One region of the Rossellomorea sp. YZS02 genome, then DNA from elsewhere that is predicted to be linked to it. Evidence: riboswitches for the same ligand, from Rfam matches in the RefSeq annotation. Region 1 holds a riboswitch; each other region holds the start of a gene.
The links. Region 1 has a riboswitch for S-adenosylmethionine ahead of SLH55_RS12405 (homoserine dehydrogenase). Riboswitches for the same ligand answer to the same signal wherever they lie in the genome.
Positions count from the first base shown of each region.

Region 1 (2,271 bases):
CGTAAGACCCATTGGCCTGTGCGATCTTCCAGAACCTCTTCAATGTGTACTGTACTTTCAGGAGAAGCCGTGTATTTTCCTTGAATCAGTGAAAGAAAATCCTCCACCATGGCACTTCCTGTTGGACATTTACCGGCGCCTGGGCCAAGTAGTGTGATTCTTCCTACCAGACTCCCTTTTAATGAAATCGCATTTTCCACATCCTCCACCCCGTAGAAAGGATGGGTGTCATGGACGAGGACTGGCTCGACTTCACCTTTGATCCGGTTGAATCCGTCACGTTCCAATGAACCTACGTGTTTAAACCGCAATCGGAAGGACTCGGCTGCCTGGAGCCATTCTGCCGTCAAGTGTGTAATCCCCTTGCGTTTGATATCCTTCCAATCTGGCTGTCTGCCAAAAGCGGTCTGACTCAAAATCAGCAATTTATAAAAGGCATCATATCCTTCGATGTCGCTCGTCGGATCCGCCTCTGCGTACCCCTTTTCTTGTGACTGCTTTAGAGCGGTTTCAAAAGAAAGACCCTTTTTTCTCATTTGGGACAAAATGAAGTTGGAAGTCCCATTCAATATACCTTGAATGCTTTTGATTTCATTTACCTTCAGGAGCTGGCGGATTGTGCCGATGACCGGGATCCCTCCGGCTGTTGTCGCTTCGAAACCAACAGATACACTGTGGCGTGTTGCTTTCTCCATAAGGTCGGGGCCGAATTTAGCAAACATGGCTTTATTGGCCGTGACGATGTGAATTCCCTTCTCCACCGCTTTCGATAAATACGTGTATCCCGGTTCTTCTCCTACAATCGCTTCAAAAATCACATGAAGATCCGGTATGTCGAGAATATCCTTGAATTCTGTTGTGACCTTAATGGACGGATCTATTTCCCTTTGTTTTACCGGGTCCTTGATTAGAATCGCCCTCACTTTCACCTCTTTACCTAGTGCTTCCTTCAACCTCTCCTGGTGAGTATCAATGGCTTCACATACCCCTTGACCGACAGTTCCAAAGCCCAGTATCGCCACATTTATCGCTGACATCTTTCAGCCTCCTTTTTGTCGTTTGTATCATATCGCTTCTTTCTGAAGATCCACCGGGCATGGTGGAAAGAATGAGGGTATAAAGAAAAGCCCTCTTCTTGTAAGAAGAGGGCTTAGTGTGTATGCTCCTCCCCTTATCTTCCAGATTCACATGGAATCTGTAGGAATTGGCACCTTTACAGACTGATCCTGCAGGTTGCCGGGCTTCATCGGGCCTATCCCTCCGCCGCTCTTGATAAGAGATATAACGTTACGTTTCGACTTGATATTTGAGTATGAATTGGATTATATAGGTGATTCATTCCTCCGTCAATACCATTTTCGGTATTTTTAAAAAATTCTTTCTAATTTGTCAGACAACCTAATTTCACATGGGTTTACTGTGATTTCCTTTGAAACATGCACCCTCTATGAATCTATTTTTGAAATTCAGGTTTTAACCTATACTGGCAGGGAAAACTAACCCATATCCAATTACTAGAAAGGAACCGTTTCAATCATGATTAAAAAAATGCTTCCTCTTTCCATCCGGAAATATTTGCTCATGTCAAAACGACAGCGCATGCATGAAATCCGGCTGACCATATGGTATATGCCTTTTTTATACATATGTCTTGCCGTACTGCTGGTAGCCATCACCCTTTACTTGGATCTCTCATTGGAAATCTCACAGTATACGTTTGATCTATTAAGCATGGATGCCTCCGTCACCAGAATCCTTGTGAGCACCCTCATTGGTGGCGTTCTGACGCTCAGTGCCTTCACGCTTAATTCCCTCTTAGTCGTGTTGACGACGTTCAGTGGACAATTTTCGCCAAGGATGCTCTTGGATTTCATTTCGGACAGGCAGACGCAGCACGCCCTCGGTATATTTAATGGCAGTTTTGTTTATGTCCTCCTTCTCTTTTTGTTTATAGGCAGTTCAAAGAAGGAGATGTTCGTTGCTGCACCCATGATGACGATCGCCCTTGCCTTTTTATCAGCCATCACTTTCATCTTTTTCATTAACCATGCGTCTACATGGATGCAGGTCCATAATATCACGTACAATATGAAACAGGTTTCTGAAGTGATGATCCATCAGACACTGAAGAAAGATTTAGAAGCACATCGCACCACTGAAGATGGGGACATCATGGAGGAAGAGAAAAAGAACATTCTTCATGTGAAGGCTAATCACTCCGGCTATATTCAATTAGTTGATTTCCAGGGAATGATTCAACTCGCACAGAAA
Region 1 covers NZ_JAXBLY010000011.1:91,039-93,309, forward strand. Annotated here, with positions in the region: gene SLH55_RS12405 (homoserine dehydrogenase) at 1-1,037, opposite strand, end outside; SAM riboswitch class I at 1,169-1,279, opposite strand; gene SLH55_RS12410 (DUF2254 domain-containing protein) at 1,537-2,271, shown strand, end outside.

Region 2 (2,271 bases), on a different contig from region 1:
GTTCCTGTTACAAAGGCAGCAGCAATGGATGTTCCTTTAACAGTCCCATATCGATTCCCATTTAATGTAGTGACAATATCTTCACCCGGAGCAGAATAATCAATCTTTCCTTTTGATGATAGACTTGAGACTTCTAGATTAGCATCAAGGGCATTGACTGATATGACTTTGTCATATTGAGCCGGATAATCATTTTGAAAGCCATAATTGTTTCCAGCAGAAGCAACGACTATGATGCCAGCTTCAAGGGCCTCATTGATCGAAGCTTTTAACTCGGCTTTATCTTTCGGCATACCTAAACTGATGTTAATGATGTCCACTTTTTGCTTTATAGACCATTCAATCCCCCTGCTTAACGCTTTTACATTTCCTTTTCCTTGGTCAGATAAGACTTTAACAGAGAAGATCTCCACAGATGGAGAAAGACCGACTATTCCCTTATCATTTGGATTGGCTGCAATCACTCCTGCTACTGCAGTACCATGTCCAAAGTGATCGACAACGGCTTCACCTGGATTTATTGCGTTGTATTCTTTTTTTATTTTGCTTTTTAAATCCTCATGATCCTTATCTATTCCGCTATCTAGAATGGCCACTTTTACTTTTTGTTTATACTTTTCACCATTTTCCTCTTCTCCTTTTATACTTTTAACCCCCCACGGTACAATTGGGCCTTCTTGTTTCGTAATCCATTGCAGGTCTTCATTAAGTTCTTGATTAAAAGAAGGGGCGCTCGAGAGAGGAACATAATGATAAGCAAAAATAAACACCATTAGAACGATACTTGCCCCCCATAACAGTCTTTTTATACAATCACCCCTTTTGGAAGATACTTGAATGTCAGTAGGCAAAAAATATTATATTTGGATTTATAACTCTGTGTAAACTTAAATAATATTAAGGTATCAAACTAGGAAATTGTATAATTCCTTTAGAGGATCGTTTACACACTACAAAGCAGTGAATTATCAATGCTGCTGTGTTTAATAATTCAGCATTAATATTCTCTAGATATTGAGCTCGAAGTTGTGCATGCTTTTCTAAATTTTGTTTGATCCAATCCATGTAAGCCATATAATTTTTGAGTTTTTTGGAATTTTTCTATTTCGAAAAAGGGAAGTTAAACAGAAGTGCAGACGTAAATATATGGACCTTTGTGAAAATCGTCCTTCTGCTTGCCAAATGAAGAATGGTTAAAGTGTCCCCAGTTGAATAGTTCTCCCAAATACAATTAATTCAAAATCAGGATTGACAACCCAACTAAAATCCTTTACCATTACCCTAATGCAGAAACGCATCATAACTTTAACTTAATAAAGCGATATCTTCTTATCCAGAGAGGTGGAGGGACTGGCCCTGCGATACCTCGGCAACGGGTTCTTATGAATACCGTGCCAATTCCATCAAGTCATGTGACTTGAAAGATGAGAAGAGCGGGACATATACATATTTTTGTGCCTCTCTTCTTATGAAGGGGGGCACTTTTTATTTGAGCCATGATCGTCAACAAGAAGAATACATAGCGAAAGGAGCAAGTCCTGTATGATCAGAGTTCAGAATGTTACAAAAGTTTTTGAGACGAAGGATGGCCCCTTCACCGCTTTAAAGGATGTTTCCTTCGAAGTGAAGAAGGGAGAAATTTATGGCGTGATCGGATACAGCGGAGCGGGAAAGAGCACGCTTGTCCGCTGTCTCAATTATTTAGAGAAACCATCCTCGGGTGATATTTTCATAGAGGGGAGCAGCCTGAAGGATCAGTCGGCCATCGATTTGAGGAAGGAGCGGCACCGTATAGGGATGATCTTTCAGCACTTCAATCTGTTTCAATCCCGGACGGTGGCAGGGAATATCGCCTATCCTCTGAAACTGGCAAAATGGCCAAAAGATAAAATCAACGAAAGAGTAAAGGAGTTGCTCACGTTTGTCGGACTAGAGGATAAAGCGAAGCATTATCCGGATGAACTGTCAGGCGGGCAGAAGCAACGGGTGGGGATAGCAAGAGCCCTAGCGACGTCGCCTTCGATTCTGCTCTGCGATGAAGCAACATCGGCACTTGATCCTCAGACAACGGAATCGATTTTGAATCTATTAAAAAGAATTAACGCGGAGTATGGCATTACGATTGTGATGATCACCCACGAAATGGGGGTTATCCGGGAAATCTGTGACAAGGTCGCGGTCATGGAAAATGGAGAAATTGTGGAGGAAGGAAGCGTCTTCGATATCTTCTCAAACCCGCAGACCTTAACGACGAGAAACTTTGTGAAGAGT
Region 2 covers NZ_JAXBLY010000040.1:4,306-6,576, reverse strand. Annotated here, with positions in the region: gene SLH55_RS22900 (S8 family peptidase) at 1-773, opposite strand, end outside; SAM riboswitch class I at 1,327-1,431, shown strand; gene SLH55_RS22895 (methionine ABC transporter ATP-binding protein) at 1,543-2,271, shown strand, end outside.
Region 2: it holds a riboswitch for S-adenosylmethionine, as region 1 does, so the genes downstream of both, SLH55_RS22895 (methionine ABC transporter ATP-binding protein) here and SLH55_RS12405 (homoserine dehydrogenase) in region 1, are expected to answer to the same signal.

Region 3 (2,271 bases), on a different contig from region 1:
ATGAGAAGGAAGTAGAAACAGCGATCACTCCGCAAACCAAACTGCTTTACAGTGAAACCGTCACAAATCCATTTATGCGTGTTGAAGATATCTCTAAAATGGTCGCTTTGGCGGAAAAGCATGGCTTGAAAACGATGATTGACAATACGTTTGCCACGCCGTTTCTGCGCCAGCCTTTCCTTGAAGGCGTAGACTTGGTCGCCCACAGCGCGACGAAATATATCGGTGGACACAGTGATATCACGGCAGGGGTGGTCGTAGGTCACGAAGAGCTTGTCCAAAAAGCAAGAGAGAAAGTGGTCAATATTGGTTCGAATTTAAGCCCTTTCGAAGCCTGGTTGACCTGCCGTGGTGCCAAAACGCTGGCACTGAGAGTCGGGACACAGGCCCGTAACGCAGAGACCCTTGCAGATGAACTGCGAAACAACAGAGGAGTGAAATCGGTCTATTACCCAAGCAACCTATCAGAAAAAGGGAACGGTGCAATCGTGACGATTGAACTTGAGCCAACATGTGACATCAGTACATTCTTCAAGTCCCTTGGCTGGATCAAAATCATCCCGTCCCTGGCCGGTGTGGAAACGACGGTATCGTATCCACTTGGAACATCCCATCGTGCCCTTCCGAAAGAAGCTCAGGAGAAACTTGGCATCAACACCCATGTGGTGCGCATATCGTTAGGTATCGAGGATGGGGAAGACATCGTCGCTCAGTTTACAGACGCCATTGTAGCTTCTGTTAAAAAATAAAAAATTCTGAAAATACTCTTGACGATGGTGCTCCTTACCCTTTATAATTCATCTCAACGCAAGAATTTTTTACTTTGACAACTATATGCTCTTATCCAGAGAGGTGGAGGGACTAGGCCCGATGAAACCCGGCAACCTTCATGTACGCTAAAGCGTCGCATGAAAAGGTGCTAATTCCTGCAGGCGATTTGCCTGAAAGATAAGAGGAGGACCCTATTCATTTAGACCCTCTTCTTAGGAAGAGGGTTTTTTGTTTTTACCTCTTCTATCTTCTCAGTTTTTGTGTTCAGCAGGAGAATGTTTGGAGAAGTTCAGCTGCTGATATTCTTTGAAAATTCAGCAGGTGAATTCATCCCAATAATCAACAGCTGAAAAAACCACCCTTTTCAACAGCTGAACCAAACCAAACCAAACCAACCGTAAACCAATCCAAAGCCCAAATCTAAAAAAACCAGGAGGAATTCCCAATGACCAAATCATTCGATTTCGACACTCTGCTACTTCACGGCGGCCAGGAGCCCGACCCATCCACAGGATCAAGAGCGGTACCGATCTATCAAACTACTTCCTACGTATTCGATAACAGCGATCATGCAGCCAAACTATTTGCCCTTGAAGAGCCTGGCAACATCTATACACGCATCATGAATCCGACAGTCGACGTTTTGGAGAAGCGCCTTGCCTTGTTAGAAGGAGGCATCGGGGCCCTTGGGGTGTCATCGGGAATGGCCGCCATCTCCCTGTCGATCCTGAATATTGCTGGAGCAGGAGATGAAATCGTGGCAGCCACAAATCTCTACGGTGGAACGTATAACTTGTTCTCTACGACTCTGCCGAAATACGGGATCAAGGTTCATTTTGTGGATCCGACTGATCCTGAGAACTTCCGTAAAGCAATTACGCCGAAAACGAAGGCGGTATTTGCCGAAACGATTGGAAATCCAAGCCTTCACGTTCTGGATATCGAGGCGGTCTCAAAAGTGGCGCATGACAACCACATTCCACTTATCATTGATAACACCTTTGCCACTCCGTACGTGTGCAAGCCGATCGAGTGGGGAGCGGATATCGTCATCCACTCTGCAACCAAATGGATCGGTGGTCACGGGACGGCAATCGGAGGCGTCGTCATTGACGGAGGGAAGTTTGACTGGAACCATGAGAAATTCCCTGGATTCACGGAAGAGGACAGAAGCTATAATGGACTTCGCTACGCACAAGATGTTGGCCCGGCTGCATTTATCACCAAACTTAGAGTGCAGCTTCTCAGGGATCTCGGTGCCTGCTTAAGTCCTCAAAACGCATTCCTGTTGCTGCAGGGACTTGAAACCCTGCACCTCCGTATCGAACGTCATACGGAAAACGCATTGAAGATTGCGGAGCATTTAAATCAGCACAGCGGGGTCGCGTGGGTGTCTTATCCTGGACTGCCTCAGCATCCATCCCACGCACTTGCTCAAAAATATTTAAAAAACGGAGCAGGCTCCATCGTCGTCTTTGGCATAAAAGGGGGCAGGGATTC
Region 3 covers NZ_JAXBLY010000005.1:191,809-194,079, forward strand. Annotated here, with positions in the region: gene SLH55_RS07170 (PLP-dependent aspartate aminotransferase family protein) at 1-749, shown strand, start outside; SAM riboswitch class I at 838-955, shown strand; gene SLH55_RS07175 (O-acetylhomoserine aminocarboxypropyltransferase/cysteine synthase family protein) at 1,217-2,271, shown strand, end outside.
Region 3: it holds a riboswitch for S-adenosylmethionine, as region 1 does, so the genes downstream of both, SLH55_RS07175 (O-acetylhomoserine aminocarboxypropyltransferase/cysteine synthase family protein) here and SLH55_RS12405 (homoserine dehydrogenase) in region 1, are expected to answer to the same signal.